DNA from 2 places in the Shewanella carassii genome. Region 2 is predicted to be linked to the other one. Evidence: predicted binding sites of a transcription regulator. Region 2 holds the regulator's gene; the other holds the start of a gene.
The links. The regulator sigma-54, encoded in region 2, starts transcription at its own class of promoters, with help from an activator protein. The targets are predictions, from matches to a motif close to GTTGGCACGNNNNTNGNNT.

Region 1: flgF (flagellar basal-body rod protein FlgF) is a predicted target of sigma-54. The motif match lies at 6,175-6,193, and genes of this name have one in related genera.

The regions. Positions count from the first base shown of each region.
Region 1 covers NZ_AP024618.1:1,547,256-1,558,847, reverse strand. The annotation lists gene flgK (flagellar hook-associated protein FlgK) at 1-1,749, opposite strand, end outside; gene flgJ (flagellar assembly peptidoglycan hydrolase FlgJ) at 1,770-2,780, opposite strand; gene K5621_RS07125 (flagellar basal body P-ring protein FlgI) at 2,806-3,897, opposite strand; gene flgH (flagellar basal body L-ring protein FlgH) at 3,908-4,582, opposite strand; gene flgG (flagellar basal-body rod protein FlgG) at 4,595-5,383, opposite strand; gene flgF (flagellar basal-body rod protein FlgF) at 5,395-6,138, opposite strand; gene flgE (flagellar hook protein FlgE) at 6,305-7,666, opposite strand; gene flgD (flagellar hook assembly protein FlgD) at 7,721-8,404, opposite strand; gene flgC (flagellar basal body rod protein FlgC) at 8,420-8,836, opposite strand; gene flgB (flagellar basal body rod protein FlgB) at 8,839-9,237, opposite strand; gene K5621_RS07085 (CheR family methyltransferase) at 9,411-10,244, opposite strand; gene K5621_RS07080 (chemotaxis protein CheV) at 10,389-11,309, opposite strand; gene flgA (flagellar basal body P-ring formation chaperone FlgA) at 11,498-11,592, shown strand, end outside.
Region 2 covers NZ_AP024618.1:725,788-737,379, reverse strand. The annotation lists gene K5621_RS03500 (calcium/sodium antiporter) at 1-447, shown strand, start outside; gene K5621_RS03495 (KpsF/GutQ family sugar-phosphate isomerase) at 478-1,455, shown strand; gene kdsC (3-deoxy-manno-octulosonate-8-phosphatase KdsC) at 1,455-2,006, shown strand; gene lptC (LPS export ABC transporter periplasmic protein LptC) at 2,003-2,563, shown strand; gene lptA (lipopolysaccharide transport periplasmic protein LptA) at 2,550-3,083, shown strand; gene lptB (LPS export ABC transporter ATP-binding protein) at 3,080-3,808, shown strand; gene K5621_RS03470 (RNA polymerase factor sigma-54) at 3,904-5,364, shown strand; gene hpf (ribosome hibernation promoting factor) at 5,396-5,683, shown strand; gene ptsN (PTS IIA-like nitrogen regulatory protein PtsN) at 5,686-6,129, shown strand; gene rapZ (RNase adapter RapZ) at 6,126-6,980, shown strand; gene K5621_RS03450 (HPr family phosphocarrier protein) at 6,967-7,242, shown strand; gene mgtE (magnesium transporter) at 7,326-8,690, shown strand; gene K5621_RS03440 (hypothetical protein) at 8,813-9,196, opposite strand; gene K5621_RS03435 (molybdate ABC transporter substrate-binding protein) at 9,342-10,133, opposite strand; gene K5621_RS03430 (YiaD family glycine zipper/OmpA-like lipoprotein) at 10,323-10,985, opposite strand; gene K5621_RS03425 (transposase) at 11,493-11,592, shown strand, end outside.

The sequences.
Region 1 (11,592 bases), 820 kb from region 2:
GGCTCTGACCTGAGCGGATTTGGTTTGGCTGCCGATATCCAGCTTAGTCTTTTCAAACACATCACCCAGAGTCGACTTACCGTTATTCATTATCTTGCTGTCACTGAGCTTGGCCATGGCCACGGCATTGCTGTTGTCACCCGGCGCAAAGCTGAGATCAAAAGTGAAACTCTCACTGCCGCCACTGCTGCCATCAACTTCGAAAGTAAAGCCAAAGGCACTGATCTGCGGTGGAGTGCCGGCCGCGGTTCCGGTTGCCAAAGAGGCGCCATTGACATCAAAGACTTCATAGGTGGGCGGAGTAACACTGGTATCCAGAGTGAATGTCAGCTCGCTGTCGGTCACAGGGAAGTTGGCCGCGCTTCTGTCATCTATGCTGACCAGCTTCACCGAAGTGCTCCCCGAATTGCCTGTGCCGGCAGTGATTTTCGGCGCCGCGGCAGCAATGCCTTTGGGATCTGACATCACCACACCTATGTTGGCCGCCGCATTGGCGGTTGGCCGTATTTCAAACCTGTCACCGGCGGCCATGGCACCGGCATCAATTTTGATACTGAAACCGTTGGCACCTTCTAGGGTATCGCCGTTGAGCGTCAAGTTGGTCACAGCACCCGTCTTCATGTCCTTAAGTTCATAAGTACCGGCACTGGTATAATTCAACTCATAACTGCTGCCGGATAGGGCACCGACATCATCAATATTCACACTCAAAGACGCCGAGCCCGGATTACCCGAATAGGCGCCGACACGGCCTGCAGCAATCACAGGGTCATTGATATCGGTAAAAATGGGTTGTCCCAGCTCGCCATTAAGATCAAAACCCTGGGACTGCATCTCGTTAAAGGCATCGGCAATCCCCAACGCCAACTGCCCCAACTCGTGGCTGGCGGGCATCAGGGTGTTATCACGAAATTCAAACAGGGCACCCAATTGACCACCTAGCTTGGCGGGATCGGCCTTCAATTCACTGCCCCCAAGGCTATAGGTCAGCTCGGGCTCATTGGGGAAAGGATCGCCTTTGGTCACTCCCATTGTCATGGCGACTTCGCCGGACACCAGCATAAAGGAGCTGCCCAACATGATGGAGCGGGCGCCATTATCCAATGGGATCACATTCACTTCGGCGTACTGACTCAACTCCTGGATCAGAGCATCTTGCTTATCCAACAGCTGCGAATCGTTGCCTGGAGTTTTCATCAATTCCAGATTGATCTGCGCCATCTCTTTACTGATCTCATTGATCCGAGTGGTGATGCTTTCAATCTGATCATTGGTTTGCTGCACTTGGCCACTGAGGTGACTCTGCATCTGGTTGAGATTCTGTGCCAGTTGCGAGGCCGAATTGAGCACAGAGCCGCGGATCCCCAGATCCGATGGCAAGTCCGCCAGGCTATTGAGACCGGAGAAAAAATCATTCAGTGAGGCTGGCACAGCTTTACCTATCTGGGAAAACAGCTGATCCAATTCGCTGAGTTTGGTGTAGCTGATCTCGGCGGCACTGAGTCCAGTCTGTCCGATACGCAGTTCTCTAGCGGCATAATCGTTATAGATCCGCTTTACATCTTGCACATAGGTGCCCGTGCCGTAGAAGTTGTTACCAAGGCGCATTGAGGTGGAAGTGCCCTGAATAGCCACCTGACGGTGATAACCCTCGGTATTGACGTTGGTAATATTGTTACTGGTCACCCCTAACTGCGACTGGGCGGCCAGGATCCCGCTGCGGGCTATACTGAACAGATCCATAGACATGGGTTATCGCTCCTGCACCTTTACTGGCCCGGCGTTGAGCCGAACTCCTGCAACAACTGACCAAAATCGGTCTTGATGGTATCCAGCACTTTCATCACCTTGTTGGCATATTGAGGATCCGTGGCGTATCCAGCCTCAGCCAATGCCTTGATAAATTCGCCGGGATTGGCGGCCATCTTGCGCGCCTGGCTGTAACGATCGTTGTCGGATATAAAGCTGACAAAGTCGTTAAAGCTCTGCTCAAAACTGTCGTACACCCGAAAGTCGGCCTTTTGCCGCACCGCAGTGCCCTGCTCATATTCCAGGGTCGACACCGCCGCTTTCTCACCCAGCCAACGTCTGTCGGCCTTGATGTTGAACAGGTTATTACTGGACTCACCTTTATGACCACGGACCATTTTTTGACCCCAGCCGGTTTCCAGAGCCGATTGCGCCAGCAGCACTTCGGGTTGGGTGCCTAAGGCTTCGGCAGCGGCCTTGGCATGAGGATAGAGTTGTTTGACGAATTCTTCCTGGCTGCCGATGGCAGGCCGCGCCTGCCGCCATGACGGCAATACTTTGCCGCTCAATACCTGTTGCAGGCTGTCACTGCTCGGCAGCGCAGAGGCCTTAACCGCGGCGGCTTCAACGCTGGCTTTCTTATCTGTCTGGCTGCCGCTCAAGGCCGCGACACTGCGATTGTCAACATCACCGCGAAGCACAGAAGCCGGGGTAATACCAGAGGTCTCTGGTGACAACTGCTGCACCATAAGGTCTGATAGCCCCAGCATGCCTTTTGAGGACAGCTCCACCGACATCTGCTGATCGTGCATCTGTTCGTAGAACTTGGTGTACTGGCTATTCATCGGGCTATCGGATTCAAATATCGCATTGGCATCACGCATGCTTTTCATCAACATCTGTACAAAGATGCCTTCAAACTGCTGCGCCACCTCTTTAAGCGCCGCCTTTTGATCCTGCTGCGCCTGGGCTCTGAGCTTGTCCAGCCCACCGAGATCCAGAAATTGCGAAGCATCAGCCATTTTGTTCATAGTCGATAAACCAGTGTGCCATTAATCAGATGATGATGAGTTCACCATGCAAAGCTCCTGCCATCTTTAAGGCTTCGAGGATTGCCAATACATCTGAAGGTGCGGCACCGACCATATTCACTGCTCGCACCAGTTCATCGAGCGAGGTTCCCGGGTTGAACATAAACATCCGCCGGTTGTCCTGAGCCACATCTATGGTGCTGTTGCTGGTGACCGCAGTCTGGCCACCGGCCAGGGCGTTGGGTTGAGAAACCTGAGTCGCTTCGGCGATGGTGACGGTAAGACCACCGTGAGTCACAGCCGCCGGCAATAATTTGACGTCCTTGCCGACCACTATGGTGCCGGTGCGGGAGTTGACTATCACCTTGGCCGATTCATCGGCAGGCTCAACTTGGATATTTTCCAGAGTGGCCAGGAAAGATACCCGCTGCGACACATCTCTGGGAGCACTGACTTGAATGGAAGAAGCATCGAGCGCCCGCGCCATACCCGGGCCGAGTAAGCCGTTAATGGCATCGGCGGTACGCTTGGCGGTGGAGAAATCGGCTCTGTGCAGGTTAAAAGTCAGGTGATCGCCATTACCGAAGGGGCTGGCCACTTCACGCTCGACTATGCCGCCGTTGGGAATGCGACCCACGGTTGGCGTGTTCTGGATCACCTTGGAGCCATCCAGCCCCTCGGCGCTGAAGCCACTGACCACCAGACTCCCCTGGGCGATGGCGTAGACATTGCCGTCCACCCCTTTGAGGAAGGTCTGCAGCAGAGTACCGCCGCGCAGGCTCTTGGCCTCACCCAGGCTCGATACCGTCACATCCAGAGTTTGTCCCGGTTTGATAAAGGGCGGCATATCGGCATGCACGGCCACCACGGCAATATTCTTGATCTTGGGCCTGAAGTTATCCGGCAGATTAATGCCAAAATTCTTCAACATGGTCTTGAAGGTCTGCTCCGTGTAACGGGTCTTCTCTCCGGTGCCCGGTAAACCTACCACCAGGCCGTAACCTATCAACTGGTTATCCCTGACCCCTTGGATATCGGCAATATCCTTGATGCGCTCGGCCTGTCCCGGTAGGGAAACCAGTAAACAGGCAAGTGCCATGATTAATTTTATTTTCATGAGCTTATCCTCAGAAAGGCCACCAGTCAGAGAGGAAGAACTGGCTCAGCCAGCCCACCTTTTGCGAATCGGCGAAGGTGCCAGTACCGCTGTATTGAATCCGGGCATTGGCGACTTTGGGCGAATCTATGGTGTTCTCGGGAGTAATATCCTGCGGCCGAATAATGCCGGTTACCCGGATAAACTCGTCGCCATTATTGATGGTGATCCACTTTTCACCGCGAATAACCAGATTGCCATTGCCCAGCACCTGCATCACGTTGGCCGAGATCTGTCCGGAAAGACTGTTGCTCTGATCGGCATCGGCCTCACGATTGGTATCCATACTGTCGCCATAGCGGAAATCCAGCGGATTGCCCTTGATGGTGACATTGCCGCCCCCCATATAGAGCGGGTTCACCGACATGTCCGAGCCTTTCTTGATCTTGTTACCGACGCTTTTCTTCGCCTGAGTCGACTCCACCAGCACCACAGTGATGATGTCCCCTACCCTGTGCGCCCGCAGATCTGAGTAAAGTGAAGACGCCTGGCTGTCCTGATAGATAGAGCCGGTCGGCGCTATCCGGGTCGGCGGCGCTTCTGGATACACAGGCGCATAATAGGGATCATCGGCTATGGGTTTGTTCTGAGTAGCCGTGCAAGCCCCCAGAAACAGAGCCGGAATGATAAGGAACAAGGGTTTCATCACATCACCTCACTACAGATTCTGGTTCACATAAGCCAGCATCTGGTCCACCGCCGAAATGACCTTGGAGTTCATTTCATAGATCCGCTGACTCTCAATCAGGTTAACCAGCTCTTCGGTCACGTTAACGTTGGAGGTTTCCAGCGAGCCCTGACGAATAGAACCCAAACCGTCGAGTGAAGCCGTGCCCTGAATTGGAGTACCACTGGCACCAGTCTCCAGATAGAGGTTTTGCCCTATGGGATCTAAGCCGGACGGATTGATGAAATCAGAGATGGTCAGCTGGCCCACCACCTGGTTTTCGGCGGCGCCCGGGGTTTTAACCGATACTTCGCCTTCGGCGGAAACGGTAATACTGGTGGCATCGTCCGGAATGGTAATCGCAGGTTGCAACACATAGCCGGCGCCAGAAGTCACTATCTGTCCGGTATCATCCAGGGAAAACTGGCCGTTACGAGTGTAGGCCGTGGTGCCATCCGGCAGCTGGATTTCAAAGAACCCGGGGCCTTCAATCATCATGTCCAGTGAGTTATCTGTGGTTTGCAGGTTACCCTGGGAGAAAATTTTCTGGGTGGCGACCACCTTGGTACCTGCGCCCAGGTTAAGACCGTTGGGCAACTTGGTGTTGGAGGCGCTGATACCACCAGCCTGGTTGACCGTCTGGTACAGCAAGTCTTCAAATACCGCCCGGCCCTTTTTGTAGCCTATGGTGCTGGCATTAGCGACGTTATTTGAAATCACCGAGATGTCTGTTTGCTGGGCATCTAACCCAGTCTTACTTATCCATAACGCGGGATGCATATCAATTACTCCTAGCTAATGCGCATCAGTGAAGCGGACGACTTGTCGTTCTCTTCAGCGGTTTTCATCATTTTTACCTGCAGCTCAAACTGGCGCTGCAACTCGATAAGATTGACCATTTCGTCCACGGGATTAACGTTGCTGCCTTCCACCGCACCGCTTTCCACATTCACAAAGGGATCGGCGGCGGCCGGGATGCCGTCCAGGGTGCGGAACAAACCATCTTCACCGCGCATCAGGTTCTGATTACCCGGGTTAACCAACTTGATACGGCCGACCTCTTCAATCACCTCGGCGGTTGCGCCCTGGGGACGAATGGAGATAGTGCCATCGGCAGCAATCTCGATTTTGTCTATCGGCAGCGGCAGCACTATCGGACCGTTGTCGCCCATCACAGGGTTACCCCTGTCGTTACGCAGCAAACCTGTGGTGTCAAAACTCAAACTGCCGGAGCGGGTATAGGCCTCGCTGCCATCGGCGGCCTGCACGGCAATCCAACCTTGATCTTTGATGGCGATGTCCAGATCCCGCCCGGTCGATTTGATAGGGCCGGACTTGAAATTAGCCGAAGGTGACTCTGTCATGGCAAACACCCGCGTCGGCAATCCTTCACCGAAGGCTTGCATCGCACGGGCCTGAGTCATCTCAGACTTGAAACCATCAGTGTTGGCATTGGCCAGGTTATTACCCCTAACCGCCAGCGCATTCATGTTTTGTTTGGCGCCAGTCATGGCGACATAGAGAAGTTTGTCCACCTGCTGCTCCGTCAATCTTTTTACCTACCCAGGTAAAAGCAAACATCGTGCCAACAAAATGAGCAATCGCGCGCAGCGACAACAGAAGAACTTCAGAGACTTGTAAATAATCGCGGGGGAAAGCGGCAAGACATTGCCGCTACGGCAATGTCTTGCACAGGAAGGATTAGCGGATCTGCAGTACAGTTTGCTGCAATGTGTTGTTCACTTCCAGGGTACGGGAGTTGGCCTGGAAGTTACGCTGAGCCGAAATCAGGTCCACCAGCTCAGTGGTCAGGTCAACGTTAGCCTGCTCCAGCGTTGAGGAGCGGATACTGCCGAACACGCCACTATTGGCTTCACCAGCCAACGCCGCGCCTGAATCCAGGCTGGCTTTCCAGGAGGTGTTACCGACTTGGCTCAGTCCTTGTTCGTTGGAGAAACGCGCCAGCGCCACTCGTGCCAAGGGGACGGTGGAGCCATTGCTGTACTTGGCTGAGATCAAACCGTCTGTACCCACTTCCACATTGGTCAGACGACCCACTGTCACCCCATCCTGCGTCAATTCAGTGGCGTTGAACTTTTCCGAGAACTGGGTCGGGTTGTTGAAGTCTATGGTTATTGTCTGGGTTCCGTCCGCCGCAGGGCCGAGAACATTGGCACCGCCAACACCCAACTGCTCTGTGGTGATCACCGCCGGATCTGAACCTATATAACCGCCGACATCGTTGAACTTGAGCACGGCGCCAGTCCAGCCACCTGCAGTTTGCGCTGTACCCGTAGCGTCCGGAGTACCGTCACCATCAGTATCAGTCTGGTAGCTGCCAGCGCCGCCGCCCAGATTAACCGGCTTGTCATCGATGGCATAGTAAGCCACCCAGTTACTCTCGCCCGTGTAGGCGCCATTTTCCGGACGCACAAAATAAGTGGTCAGGGTGTGGGAGTTACCCAGAGAGTCATAAATGGTCACTGCGGTGGAGTTATTGAAAGTGTCTGACTTGGATGGGTCAAACGCCGCGGGGTCTTTCGTCGCCTGGGTAGAGTCCAGGTTCATGCTGATGCCAACATTGTTGGTCTTCTGCGGGCTACCGGCAGTATCCGGGATCTGCACCGGCTTGGTGGTGGTCAGACTCACTGAGGTAGAGTTGCCGTCTTTATCGACCGGGAAGCTCTGCAGAAAGTTACCGGCCGCATCGACCAAAAAGCCGTTTTCATCACGCTTGAAGGCCCCCGCGCGGGTGAAGGAATAATCCTGACTGCCCACATTGGGAGAGGTCACGAAAAAGCCACCACCGTTGATCGCCAAATCCAACGCGTTGTTGGTGGAGTTTAGGTTACCCTGGTGGAACTGCTGCGCCACCTGAGTGGTCGTTACACCGCCGCCCACTGTGGTTCTCCCATTGGAGAAAATCGAGCTGGCGTACACATCGGCAAACTCGGCCCGGGACTCTTTAAAGCCAATCGTATTAACGTTGGCAATATTGTTGGCTGTGGTATTGAGATCTTTCTGCGCCGCAGCAATCCCACTCAGAGCAATGTTAAAGGACATAATTCACCTCATGATTTTCAGATACTGTCCGGCGCAGCCGGGGCAGATACAGAATTAAACTTCGGAAACAGCCAGCACATCGGCCAGTCTGATCCCGCCAATACCTCTTAAATTCAACACGGCGCCACTGGCGGAGTTGAGCGATACGCTGGTCACGTGGGCATAGGAGCTAACGATAAGATCCTGAGGCTTACCATCGACAACTCCGCTGGCCTTCATGGTATAGATACCGGCATCCACCGGATTTCCATCTTTATCCAAGCCATCCCATTCCACGTCTATGTTACCGCCGGCACTGCCATCCACCTCAAAGGTCTTGATCACCTGTCCGGCCTCATCTTCGACCGTCACCTTGATCGACGGAATTTTCTCAGGCGATGTGATCACCCCTTTGAGCGTGGGATCTTCCGCTGAAACATAACCGGTTCCCGCCGGGATCAACACTTTCTGCCCCACAAGGCCTGATGCCTGCAATGCCTGACTCGAGGTCATTACCGTATTGAGGTTAACTATCTCCTCATTGAGCTTGGAGATACCATCAACAGTAGAAAACGATGCCATTTGGGCAATCATCTGGTCATTGTCTACAGGTTTGAAAGGATCCTGCATCGACAACTGTCTACTCAGCAGCGAGAAGAAATCCTCTTGGGTCAGCTGCTGGTTGTTACTCTTCTTGGCCTCAGTGCCCGATTGAACACTGATATTGTCCTGGAAGGGATTAATTGAATTCACACTCATGGGCTATGTCTCCCTTTACTTGCCCAACCTCAGGGTCTGCTGCAGCATAGACTTGGCGGCATCGGCCACCTGGACGTTCATCTGATAAGAGCGGGAAGCCGAAATCATATCGGCCATCTCTTCCACCACATTGACATTGGGTTTGTAGATAAAACCATCGGCATCGGCCATCGGATGATCCGGCGAATACTCTTTCAACAAGGGCTTATCGCTCTCCACTATGCCCTTGACCTTCACCGCCGCGCCCTGCTGTTGTTGGCCATTGGCCTTAGCCAACTCGGCCTCAAAAATAGGGTGTCTCGCCTTGTAGGTCTTATCGATACTGGAAGAAACGGAGTCTGCGTTGGCTATGTTACTGGCGGTGGTATTCAAGCGCACCGACTGCGCCGACATCCCCGAACCCGCAACATTGAAGATATTGTACAAACTCATGATTAATCTCCTTTCAATGCCTTTTTCATTCCGGCGAACTTACCGTCGAGAAATCCCAGCGACATCTGATATTCGAGCGCATTTTGCATAAAGGCCTGTTGCTCTTTTTGCATATCGACCGTATTACCGTCACCCGTGTCAGGCTGATCCGGTACTCGATACTGCACATGCTCGGCAGTCAACGCCTTGAGGTCGAAATGCTTTTCAGAAGTGGCCATCATACTGACCCCCTGTTGCCGCCCCTTTGCCGCCTGCAACGCCGATGAAAAATCAACATCCCGAGCCTTATAGTGAGGGGTGTCGGCATTGGCTATATTGCTGGCAAGCACTTCGGCACGCTGAGCGCGAATACCCAGAGTGTATTGATGTATGCCAAGGGCCTTATCGAAACTGATCGCCATAAAACCGCCTCCTCTAATGACTCGACAAAGATAAAGCAAGCTTTGTGCCAAATATGGATGTAATAGCGAAAGACAGCACAGCTGTGCGCCATAAAGAAAGGAAATAACAAAAAGGGCCCGTCTAATTCGACGCGCCCTTTACATATTTACCAGTAAAATCAAAAGGTTATTGGTTAGTTTTTCTTCTGGTAATAAATGCCAGGGTTACAGCGAACCATGTCAAATTCGTCGGTCAAACCGGCAATCGATTCGCTGGCACCCAAAAACAGTATCCCTTTGGGATTGAGAGCGGCAGCAAATTGCCGCAGTATTTTTGCCTTTGCCTCCGGGGCAAAGTAGATAAGCACATTGCGGCAGAAGATAATGTCAAACTTACCGAGCAAGGTGTAACTCTCAAGCAGGTTATGCGCCCGAAAGCTCACCAAACGGCGGACATTATCCTTGACCCGCATATTGCCGTTGGGCAGAGCTTCAAAAAACTGACGTTTGCGCTCTTCAGACAGACCGCGGGCCAACGCCAGCTTGTCATACTCAGCGTTTTTACAACGCTCCAGCATGGACGGCGACAGATCGGTAGCCTGGATCATGGCACCGCCCGGCAAAGCACCCGGCTTACGCTGCTGATACTCAAGCACTGTCATCGCCAGTGAATAGGGCTCCTGACCAGATGAACAAGCCGCCGACCATATCTTCAGCGGCCGCCCCAACTTGGTATAGCCCGGCAACAATACATTACCCAAGAGTTCAAAAGGATACCTATCACGAAACCAAAGGGTCTCGTTGGTAGTCATGGCATCAACGACTTCAGCGCGTAACTGGCGTTCGGTGGGTCGCATCGACTGCTTAACGACATCTGACAGGGAAGGCAAACCGTATTTCCCCATCAAAGGCGCCAAACGACTGCGAACCAAGTACTGTTTGTTCTCACCCAATACAATGCCACTGTGCTGTTCGAGAAACAGCCTGAATTGATTGTATTCAGTTTCTGCGAGAGATTTATCTGGCACCTTTGTGTCCTAACTATCCGTGAAAATGTCGCCGTGGCTTGCAACAACGACATTTAAAAACTGGGTCAGCGTTATACCCCAGCCCCATTTGCAACACAAGACATCTCACTCACTATAGTCATAAAAATCCACAGCTGACAGCGACTAGAGACTCAGATGTTTGTTAACTGCCGATGCCAGTTCATCGGGGTTGAACTTGGCAATAAAATCGTTGGCGCCCACTTTTTGCACCATGGCCTGATTGAACACCCCGCTCAAAGAGGTATGCAGTACCACCTTGATATTCTTTAACTTGGGATCATCACGGATCTCGGCAGTCAGAGTGTAACCATCCATTTCCGGCATCTCGATATCCGAAATGATCAACGGAATTTCATCGGCAACATTGTCCATCTCTGCGGCGATGCTTTTCAGCTTTTGCAGGGCTTCCCGACCATCTTTGGCGGTATCTATCTGCAGATTCAACGATGACAGCGCCCGAATGATCTGTTTGCGGGCCACTGAGGAATCGTCAATCACCATAATATGATAGTTCTGCTCTCTGTCGATTGTGAGAGATTCGTCGATTTCCTGACTGATATCTGTCTTGACCGGCGAAATTTCATCGAGGATCTTTTCGACATCGAGAATTTCAACCAGTTCGCCTTCAATTTCGGTCACGGCCGTCAAGTAAGAGTACCGCCCAGCCCCCTCCGGTGGCGGCATGATGGATTCCCAATTCATGTTAATGATCCGCTCAACGGAACGAACCAAAAAGCCCTGTACGCTACGGTTATATTCAGAAATAATGATGAAGCAATCCTTGACATCATCTATGGGTCTGCCGCCAGTCGCCGCACTGAGATCGATAACCGACACAGTGGTACCACGAATATGGGCGACTCCCTTAACGAAGGAATTCAGTTTAGGCAGAGCGGTCAACGGAGGGCACTGAAGAACCTCTTTAACTTTGAACACATTTATCCCAAACCTTTGTCTGCCGTTGAGTTTGAATAACAGAAGTTCGAGGCGGTTTTGTCCAACCAGTTGAGTGCGCTTATTGACTGATTCAAGAATGCTCGACATAAGGCTGCCTTGTTGTCTTTGTATTGATAAATACCTGTCGTCATGCAGACAGGCATACTATTTGCTTAATCCAAGATACCGGATCTCAGTCAAATTTCTGACTGAACCTGTGGTGAAGCCAGTTCAGGGATCCCGGGAATCATTGAAAGTATAGGTGTAATCTGGCGAGACAAGCTAGCCCGTTCATTATGAAAGTAAATTTTGCATGTATTTTAGCCACGTTTTTACTGTCCATCTCAGCAATGGCCGCTGAGAACAACTTCGTTCCCAGTATATCGGCCAT
Region 2 (11,592 bases):
GCGGTACTCTGGTTGATCATAGGCTTGGTACTCTTGCCGCTATCGGCGGATTGGATGGTGGACGGCGCAGTCGGCATCGCCAAGTCTTTTGGACTGTCGGATCTGGTTATCGGCCTGACCATTATTGCCGTAGGCACCAGCCTGCCGGAACTGGCGGCCTGTGTGGCCGGTGTACTCAAGAAAGAGGACGACTTGGCCATAGGCAATATTGTCGGCTCCAATCTGTTTAATATTTTAGCGGTACTGGCAATACCCGGCCTTATCACCCCGGGCGTAATCGATGCCGCGGCGGCCGGACGCGACTTTTATATGGTTTTGGGCACCAGTTGTGCCCTGGCACTCCTGGTGCTGAGCACTGGCAAACAACGTGAACTCAAACGCTGGCACGGTGCCTTACTACTGATAAGCTTCATCGGCTATCAATACAGCCTGTTTCAATCCCACTAGCGATGAAGGGCAAAAAGACGAGAGACAACTATGGCAGAAGCTAAGCAACTGCGCCAATGGGGCCGCAGAGTAATAGATATCGAGAAACAAGCACTGGATAACCTGTACCAGTTTGTTGATTCCCCCGAGTTCGCCCAAGCCTGCGAACTGATCCTCAACTGCAGCGGCAAGGTGATAGTGATGGGGATGGGGAAATCGGGCCATATAGGCAACAAGATTTCTGCCACCCTCGCCAGCACGGGCACCCCGGCATTCTTCGTTCACCCGGGCGAAGCCAGCCACGGCGACCTGGGGGTATTGAGTGAAAACGATATCGTATTGGCTATCTCCAACTCGGGCGAGTCCAGCGAAATTCTGACCCTGATGCCCGTCATCAAGCGCCAAGGGATCCCTATGATCTCCATGACAGGCAAGCCTGATTCCACCATGGCCAAGCTGGCGCAACTGCATCTGTGCATCAAGGTGCCAGAAGAAGCCTGCCCGCTGGGTCTGGCGCCCACCTCCAGCACCACGGCTACCCTGGTGATGGGAGATGCCCTGGCGGTCGCGCTGCTGCAGGCCAAGGGCTTTACCAAAGATGACTTTGCCCTGTCGCATCCCGGCGGCGCTTTGGGGCGCAAACTGCTACTCAAGGTCAGCGATGTGATGCACAAAGGCGAAGAGCTGCCGCTGGTCACAGAAGATATCTGTATCACAGACGCCCTGTATGAGATCTCCAAGAAAGGCCTGGGCATGACCGCCGTGGTCAATCAACAGAAGCAGCTCGTGGGTATCTTCACCGATGGTGATTTGAGACGTGTCATAGACGCTGGGGTCAACCTGCGTACCACCAAAATCAGCGATGTGATGACCCGAAATTGCATCACCAGTGGTGACAATATCCTTGCGGCGCAGGCGCTCAAGGTGATGGATGAGAATGACATTAACGGCCTTATCGTCATCAATGGCGCCAATGAGCCGATTGGAGCACTCAATATGCTGGATATGGTCAAGGCGGGGGTTATCTGATGAGTCATCAAGGTTTTTACGGCCCCATAAGCGAAGATAACTGGCAAAGAGCCGCCAAAATCAAACTGCTTATTTGTGATGTCGACGGTGTCTTCTCCGATGGCCGCATCTATATGAGCAACAGCGGCGAAGAGCTGAAGGCCTTTCACACCCGCGATGGCTATGGAGTGCGCTCACTGCTGTCCTGCGGCATTCAGGTGGCGGTGATCACCGGCCGCAAGTCCCAGATAGTCGAAAACCGTATGACGGCCCTGGGGGTAGACAAGATTTATCAAGGCATAGACAACAAGCTGGAGCCCTATGAGGCGCTGCTTAAACATTATGATCTCAAGCCTGAACAAGTGGCCTATATCGGTGACGACATTGTCGACTTGCCGGTGATGAAGCAAGTTGGACTGGCGGTTTGCGTGGCCGATGGCCATCCTTGGGTAAGGCAGCACTGCCACATGGTCACTCAGATTGCCGGTGGCCATGGCGCGCTCCGGGAACTGGCGGATCTTATCCTGCTCAGTCAGGACAAATTTGAAAAAGCCCACGGAATGAGTATATGAATAGGGTCACCCTGGCCATTATTTTGTTTTTCTCCACTGCACTTATCCTTTACTGGCAAGTGCAGAACAAGCGCAACGCTCAACAGAGCGAGGCGCCGGTGGATGTAGTACGACCGGACTTTGTCGCCGATGACCTTCGCTCGGTCAACTTTGATGAGCAGGGCAATGTCGCCAGCAGAGTCGCCGCGGCGCACATGGAACACTATGAAGCCAGTGAAAAGACCTTCTTCAACCAACCGGTTTATCTGGTCTATCCGGACAAGGGCGAAGCGCAGTGGCGCCTGTCTGCCAATGAGGGTAGGCTCAATCGCAAGACTAACCGAGTGGTACTTGAAAATAATGTTATCATCGACGCCATTAGCCCCAATGAACCAATCCAGAGCCTGAAAACCAGTTATGTGGAGCTGGATATGGACACCATGATCATGACCTCAGATCGCGAGATCCTGATCGAAGGCAGAGACTTTAATATCAAGGGATCCGGCCTGTACGCCGATCTCAATGCTCAGCAAGTAAAGCTGACCAGTCAGGTGAAAGGAACCTATGAAACCAAGTAAGTTTTTTATCGGTGCCCTCTTGTGCATCACAAGTCTGTCGGCGATAGCCATCGAAGAAGATCTGCTGCAAAAAGTAGAGATCAGCGCCGCCAATCAGTTTGCCGATATCAAGAACAAGCGCGTGGTATACGGTGGGCCAGTCACAGTCACCCAGGGCAGTTTGAAACTGCTGGCCGATGAACTCACGGCTTACACAGAGGATAAGAGCGGCGAGCGGATCCTGGTGGCCAAGGGCTCACCTGCCACCTATACCCAGAAACTGGAAGATGGCCGTCTGGCCAGCGCCAAGGCCAAAGAGATCCACTACAACATAGACAGTCGCATCATGACCTTGATAGGCCAAGCCAAAGTAGAACAGGACGGCAGCGAAGTGACCGCCGAGAAGATAGTCTACGACATCAACAAGCAGCAGCTGGAAGCGGAAAGCAGCGGCAAAGGCCAAGATAGGGTAACTACTGTTATCCAGCCGGAAAACTATCAGGATCTCAACAAAAAAGAACAGCAGCAGGAGCCGCAATGACCAGCACCCTGACGGCACAGAATCTGGCAAAGAGCTACAAGAAGCGCAACGTAGTCAAAGACGTCAGCCTGTCGGTCAATACCGGCCAAATCGTCGGGCTACTGGGCCCCAACGGGGCGGGCAAGACTACCACCTTCTATATGGTGGTCGGGCTGGTACAGAGTGACAAGGGCCGTATCTTTATCGATGAAGACGAGCTGACCCTAGATCCCATGCACCTGCGTGCCCGTAAAGGCATAGGTTATCTGCCACAGGAAGCCAGTATCTTTCGCAAGTTGTCGGTACATGACAACATCATGGCCGTGCTGCAAACCCGTAAGGAGCTCAACAGCGACGAGCGCGAGGAACAGCTCGAACAGCTACTGGAAGAATTCCACATTACCCACATACGTGACAGCCTGGGGATGTCCCTCTCCGGCGGTGAACGCCGCCGAGTGGAAATCGCCCGGGCGCTGGCCGCTAATCCAAGGTTTATTCTGTTGGATGAGCCGTTCGCCGGTGTGGATCCCATCTCAGTTATCGATATCAAAAAAATCATCGAACAGCTTAAGTCCCGCGGTTTAGGGGTGTTGATCACAGACCACAATGTTCGCGAAACACTCGACGTTTGTGAGCGAGCCTACATAGTCAGCCATGGACAGTTGATTGCCGAAGGCACACCCGCTGAAATCTTGGATAACCAACAAGTACGCGCTGTGTACTTAGGCGAACAATTCAGGCTATAGTTAGGATCATGTCATCCGGAGGGAATTCCGGGTATTATAGCCTGTTATTATTGAATTTTTTCATTGAAAAATAACGAGTAGGGATTAGCGGTATAATGAAAGCGTCACTCCAGCTCAAACTGGGTCAACAGTTGACCATGACACCTCAGTTGCAACAGGCCATCCGCCTGCTGCAACTGTCGTCCCTTGAGCTGCAGCAGGAAATTCAGGAAGCCTTGGAAGCCAACCCCCTCTTGGAGATGGCCGAGGACAGCCAGGACGACCCCATTGACGCCCATAAAGAAAACGACAGCAGCGAACTAAGTCCCCAGGAAGTCGATGGCTCCACGGTAGAAACCTCAGAGGCACTGAGCAATGAATCTATGCCGGATGAGCTGCCTATGGATACCACCTGGGATGAAGTCTTTACCGCTGCCAGTGCCTCAGGGCCGGCCATGGGCCGTGAAGATGACATGCCCTTCCAGGGAGAAACCAGCGAAGGTCTCTACGAACACCTGGAGTGGCAAAAGAACCTGACTCCGTTTTCCGATACCGACGACGCCATTGCCACCGCCATCATAGATGCCATCAACGAACAGGGCTATCTGACCCAGAGCACAGAGGAGATCCTCGAAGCCATGGGCAACCCTGAGATTGAACTCGATGAAGTCGAGGCGGTACTCAAGCGGATCCAGCACTTCGATCCTGTCGGCATCGCCTCCAGAGATCTGCGCGAATGCCTGCTGATCCAGTTACAGCAGTTCAACGCCGACACCCCACATCTGGCCAATGCCCGCTTGTTGATTGACGAACACCTGGATCTCATTGCCGCCCGTGACTTCCGCACCCTGATGCGCAAGACCAAGCTCAAGGAAGATCAACTGCGTGACGCCATCAACCTGATTCAGAGTCTCAATCCCCGTCCCGGCTTGCTGGTGCAGCCGATGGACGAAGAATATGTGATCCCGGATGTTAGCGTCTGGAAGAAAAATGGCCGCTGGGTCGTGGAACTCAACCCGGACTGTATGCCCAAACTCGGGATCAACCAGCAGTATGCTGCCATGGCCCGCAGTGCCCGCAGCCAATCAGACAGCCAGTTTATTCGTGGCCATCTTCAGGAAGCCAAATGGTTTATCAAGAGCCTGGAGAGCCGCAACGACACCCTGCTCAAGGTGGCCAACTGCATAGTGCAGTTCCAGCAGGGATTTTTCGAATATGGTGAAGAGGCCATGAAACCCATGGTGCTCAACGATATCGCCGAGGCGGTCGAGATGCATGAATCGACCATCTCTAGGGTCACCACTCAAAAGTATATGCATACCCCCAGGGGAATATTTGAATTGAAGTACTTCTTCTCCAGCCATGTCGGTACCGAAGATGGCGGAGAATGCTCTTCCACGGCGATCAGGGCTTTTATCAAGAAGCTCGTGGCAGCGGAAAACCAGAAGAAGCCCTTAAGCGACAGCAAGATGGCGCAGCTTCTGGCAGAACAGGGAATCAACGTTGCAAGACGCACCATAGCCAAGTATCGCGAGGCTATGATGATACCACCGTCGAACCAGCGTAAGAGTTTATAAATCCACAGTTGGAATTTGGAGGAATATTTCTATGCAAATCAACCTGACAGGACATCACATCGAGATCACCGACTCACTACGTGACTACGTGGAAAGTAAGTTTTCGAAACTTGAACGCCATTTCGAACAGATCAATAATGTGCACGTTGTGCTCAATGTACAAAAAATGCAACAGATTGCCGAAGCCAAGATCCACCTCAATGGCGGCGAAGTCTATGCTACTTCTGAACATGCCGACATGTATGCCGCCATCGACGTTCTGATTGATAAATTGGATCGTCAGGTCATTAAACACAAAGAAAAGCTGACAAAACACTAACGATGGAACTGAGTACCATCCTGCGGCCGGAGTGCACCACCTGTGCCACTCCGGGCAGTAAGAAAAAGGTACTGGAGCTGATTAGCGATCTCGCCAGCGCCCAGTACCCCACCCTTTCCTCTCAAGCGATTTTTGAAAGCCTATTGGCCCGCGAAAAGATGGGGAGCACAGGTATAGGTAATGGTATTGCGATTCCGCATGGCCGGCTGCCTGATATCACAGAGCCGATTGCCGTGCTGGTCAAATGCGAAGAGCCTATCGCCTTCGATGCCATAGACAACCAGCCGGTGGACATACTGTTCGCCCTCCTGGTGCCCGCCGAACAATGCCAGCAACACCTGAGTACTCTATCCGCCATGGCTGAAAAGCTCAGCGACAAGGCGATACTCAAGCAGTTGCGTAAATCCAGCGATGCAACCGAACTCTACCAGGTGATCACAGGATGAAACTCGCGATAGTCTCAGGCCGCTCCGGTTCCGGAAAATCCGTTGCCCTCAGGGTACTCGAAGACCTGGGTTACTACTGTGTGGATAATCTGCCCCTGCCCATGATAGGCAGCCTGTTGGATAACCTCCGCGGCAGCAATGATCTGGTTGCCATCAGCATAGATGTGCGCAATATGCCGGATCAGGAAAAGGTGCTGGAACAGCAGTTGGCAGCCTTGCCGGAAAACACCCAACTGACCAGCTTCTTCCTCAACGCCTCCGATAAAGTGCTGCTGAAGCGCTACAGCGAAACCCGCAGACTGCACCCCCTATCCAAGAGCAAAGTCTCACTACAGGACGCCATCAAGCTCGAAGGTAAGCTGCTGGAGCCTATGTCAAAACTAGTGGATCACTACATAGATACCTCAGTCATGAATATCTATGAACTCAGTGATACTGTGCGGGAAATTCTGCTTGGCAGTGTCGATAAAGAACTGGTGATCAACTTTGAATCCTTCGGCTTCAAGCACGGTATGCCCCAGGAAGCCGACTTCATGTTTGATGTGCGCTTTCTGCCCAACCCTCACTGGGAGCCAGCGCTCAGGCCACTGACCGGGCTGGATGAACCTGTGCAGGAGTTTCTCAGCCGCCAGCCACTAGTAAACAAGTTCATCTGGCAGATAGAAAATCTACTGGAAACCTGGCTGCCGCACCTTGAACGCAACAACCGCAGTTACCTCACCATAGCCATAGGCTGCACCGGTGGCCAGCATAGATCTGTCTATGTTGCCGAGCAGCTCGCCAAACGTTTTGGCAATAGCAAACACAAGGTACAGGCTCGTCACCGGGAGCTGAGCAATGGCAAAGGTTGAACGGGAAATCACCATAGTCAATAAACTGGGCCTGCACGCCCGCGCTGCCACTAAACTAGCGGTACTGGCAAGTGAATTCGAAGCCGATATCACCCTGATCCAAGGTAAGAAAAAGGCCTCGGCCGCCAGTGTGCTTGGGCTCCTGATGCTGGAAACCGGCCAAGGCAAGAAGATTCGCCTCATCGCCGAAGGCCCGGATGCCGAACCCGCAATGGACGCTATCTGCGCCCTGATCAACGCCCGTTTCGACGAAGCCAGCTAAAGCCTTAGCGTCACACTCTTTGTTTCTATAACTCCCCGGTCTTGATGTAAAATACCCTCGCTTTGCATAACGGGGGGAACTGCATGCCAATAGAAGCGCTCGACCAAGAGCTGACAGAACAACGTCTTACTCAACTGAACCAAGCTCTTGGCAGTGGTATGTTTGTGCACGTGCGCGACATGCTGCAGCGGATGACGGCTTCAGATATCGCCTTTATTCTCGAATCTTCACCGCCGCGTACCCGTCAGGTACTCTGGCAACTGGTGGATCAGGAGCAGAGCGGCGAGATCCTCGAAGAGCTGGGTGAAGATATGAAAGACCAGCTGATCAGCCTGATGAGTCCTGAGCGTTTGGCGCGAGCGACCGCCGGTATGGATACCGATGACCTGGCCTATGTATTGCGAAGCCTGCCGGACACCCTCTACAAACAGGTACTGCACTCCATGAGTGCCCAGGACAGGGCCAGGGTCGAACAGGCGCTCTCCTATCCGGAAGACAGTGCCGGCAGCCTGATGAACACAGATACCGTCACTCTGAGGCCGGACGTCAATGTCGATGTGGTACTGCGTTATCTGCGTCAAAGAGGCGAGCTTCCTGAAGCCACTGATACCCTCTATGTGGTGGATAGGCGCGATATATTACTCGGTGGCGTCAAGCTCTCCAGCCTACTGACCTGCGATCCGACTGCCGGGATCCGCGACATCATGGATCCCGAGCTTGAGAGCATTCCCGTCACCATGTCAGACAATGATGTGGCTCAGTTGTTTGAACGACACGACTGGGTTTCTGCGCCAGTGGTCGATGGCGAAGGCCATCTGCTTGGACGGATCACCATCGATGACGTGGTTGACGTTATCCGTGAAGACGCCGAACACTCCATGATGGGGATGGCGGGAATGGACGATGATGAAGACACTTTCGGCCCTGTGTTCAAGAGTGCTATTCGCCGCTCTTTGTGGCTGACTTTCAACCTGTTTGCCGCCCTACTGGCCGCCTCGGTCAGTAATATGTTTGAAGGCACACTGGAAAAATTTGCCACCATAGCGATTCTGATGACCATAGTGCCCAGCATGGGCGGCGTTGCCGGTAACCAGACGCTGGCACTGGTGATCCGCGGTATCGCCCTCGGTCACATAGGTCAAAGCAACTCCCGCTGGCTTATCGGCAAGGAGTTGGCCATCGGCTTTCTCAATGGCCTGTTGTGGTCGGCGCTGGTATTCACCGCCGTGTGGATCTGGAAAGGCGATCTGGCGCTCGGCGCCCTTATTGGCGGCGCCATGTTGATCAATATGACGGTAGCCGGTCTCGCCGGGGCCAGCATCCCTTTAATACTGAAAAAACTCAATGTGGATCCTGCACTGGCCGGCGGCATGGTGCTGACCACTGTGACGGATGTGATAGGCCTGTTCGCCTTCCTGGGGTTGGCGACTCTCGTTTTAATGGGCTGAGGCTCCAGCATTGATGAGTCTGAGATCGGGTTTCAATGAACCCGACTCAGGTTTGCATGGCAAAAATGAGAGTGAATCGACTCGCTCTCTATCCGCCGATAGCGGCGACACTGACGCTGACATCAATCGGTAAACCAAAGTATCTTGGGTTCCTCCAGCTCACAGAAGACAGAGACACACTCCCTTCGAGTCACCAGCAGATATTCTTGTAAATCAAGGTTGGTACTGGCCATAAAGCCGCTGCGACTGGTTTCTTGGCGGAACCAACCACCGTTGGAGATTTGAAACAACCAACCATTGGAGAGGCTGCATTCGGTCCAGAACTCCATCAGATCGCCTTCATCGAGAACCCGAAAGCCAACAACAGAACCAAAATGTACCGTGGCCTGGCGGCCTTCAACACTCACTTCAACATCCAAGCCCTGACTGTCGTAGCCTAGACGGATCAATCCCACTTCATCGCCGAGATAATCTGTCGCTATCGGTAAGCCTTTGGTTTCGAGCATGCTTCCCCCAAGCAAGAACACAAAGCCCTACTTTAGAAGGGGAACAATTGCAGATGCAAGCATATTTGGATAAAAACCAGACAAGCATCCAAGAAAGGCACGGAGACGTCACGAGAAACATATCCGTACCTGAATGAAAGTTTGTTTAAGGTTTCAACGGTGCTTCGAAGCCGTAAGAGGCCAGAATGGATTGCCCCTTGGGAGACAGAATATACATGGCCAGCGGCCAAGCGGCAGAGTCGGCTTTATCCAGCACCAGCATGCCATAATTGGCACCCACTGCCAGCGACTCGGGCAACGCCACTATCTTAAGCTCAGGCACTTCTTTCTTGGCCAATACGGCGTTGGTGCAGTAGGTTAAAAATACATCCGCCCGTTTGTTGGCCATCACCCAGCCATAGGGGTTTTTGCCTTTAGGAGGTTTGGCACTGTCGGCGCCACCGGTCAATTGCAGGGCCTTTGCCGCCAATTTAGCCTGGCTACCGGGCTTGATAGCTTCGGCGCGATCAAACACTTTGAAAGCATAGTCACCGGCAGGGTCGGCCTTGGGAGTGGAGGTGCCCAGCTTGATTTTGCTGTCCAGCAAAGTATCCAGCATATTCTCTGTCGTCAGAGGAACATTATCTTGCGCCAGAGCGCACAGGCGGTTCCGGGCAAACATCACCACAGGCGCGCCCTTGCCTTCCTGCATCAGTTTTTGTGGATGCTTCATATTGGCCGACGCAAACAGGTCGACCTTCTCGCCCTCTTCAATTCGGCCTCTGAGCAAGCCTGAAGGGGCAAACTGGGCATTGACCTTAACGCCGCCATCGGCTTGATAACTGGCGATAACATCCGTCATGGCGGTCTTCAAACTTCCCGCGGCCCTGAACTCAAGATCCGCCGCCTGAGAAAAGGCGGGCAGTAACAGGGCGAGTAAGCAGACACTCTTTTTCATTTATTTTTCTCCAGTGTATAAGATACAGATGCCGCTAAACTCAACCAAACCGCATCACAAATCAACGCACCACGGCAAAACTTGTCATAAATTCCCCTCAAGATCACGCCACCTAACAGGGAAAACCGGAGAAAGGGACAATTTGACCCAATAAAAAGGGCCGCCGCTGCGATCCTAAGGCTTAAAATCTTAACCTAGCGGACTAAGAATAATCTCTACCCGACGGTTCTGTGCCCGTCCCTGAGGGGTGGCATTGGAAGCGATTGGGCTGGCTTCACCTCGGCCCTGAGTCAGCACTCGCTGTCCGGATACACCTTTACGGATCAAGTAATTACCTACTTCGCTTGCACGAACCTGTGACAATCTCAGGTTGTAAGACTCAGAGCCGCTACTGTCGGTATAACCCACCACATTCAGCTGAGTCTTGTCATATTCCTTGGCCACCAGCACTACGCTGTCCAATACCCGCATGGCACCACTGCTGAGATCTGTCTTGTCGACCTGGAAAGTCACTTCATTGGGCATGTTGAGCACTATGGTATCGCCCACCCGGGTCACACTGACACCGGTAGAAGCCAGCTGCTGACGCAACTTGGTTTCCTGTACATCCATGTAATAGCCGATACCACCGCCTAAGGCTGCACCGGATGCGGCTCCTATCAGGGCGCCCTTGCCCCTGTCACTCTTACTGGAGGAGGCCACACCTATGGCCGCGCCGGCTACGGCACCTATCAGCGCTCCGTTGGTCGCCTTGGCGGTCTGTTGTTCATTGGTATAAGGATTCACTGTAGTACAGCCAGTTGCCAGCAATGCCAGCAACAGAGGAGCTGTCAGAAAAGCGCGCTTTTTCATGTTATTTTTCCTTCGTCTGCTTGTTCCAATCTAAGCGGAACCTACCTGGCGCCAAAGTATATAGCAGCGCTTCAAGCAGACAATCCCCCGGAGGCCATAGAGACAACAAATCCGCACGGCGTTCAGCACGGATTCAGTCAAATCTGACTTTCTCCCCCCGGATTGTCAGCCAAGTGTCATGGCGCTGACATCAAATAAAGTCCCAAAATAGAGCAGACTGCACTCTATTGGGGGGCGCCAGGCAGATACACCCGATCATGAAATGAATCAATTTTCTTTTATATCAACATATTAAAAGAAGATTAAAAATTGGCATGTTTCTTACATACCTATAAAGCAGTATTCCACTGTTCAGGAGTCATGATGAAAACACTGATGAAAATGCGCGACAGTTGGCATTCGCTCTGGCATGGCCTCAAGCACTTGGGCTACAGCCAATGGGATGTGGAATAGCAGAGCTGGAATAACCGCTCTGGAAAACCATTCTTGAACCATCAGGGAGGCGGTATGGAAATTAACGAGCAGAAACTGCGACAGCAAGCCATTAAGGAAGTGACCCAAAACGGCAGGCTCATGTTTGACGTTGCCCGTCAGCATGGGATCTCCA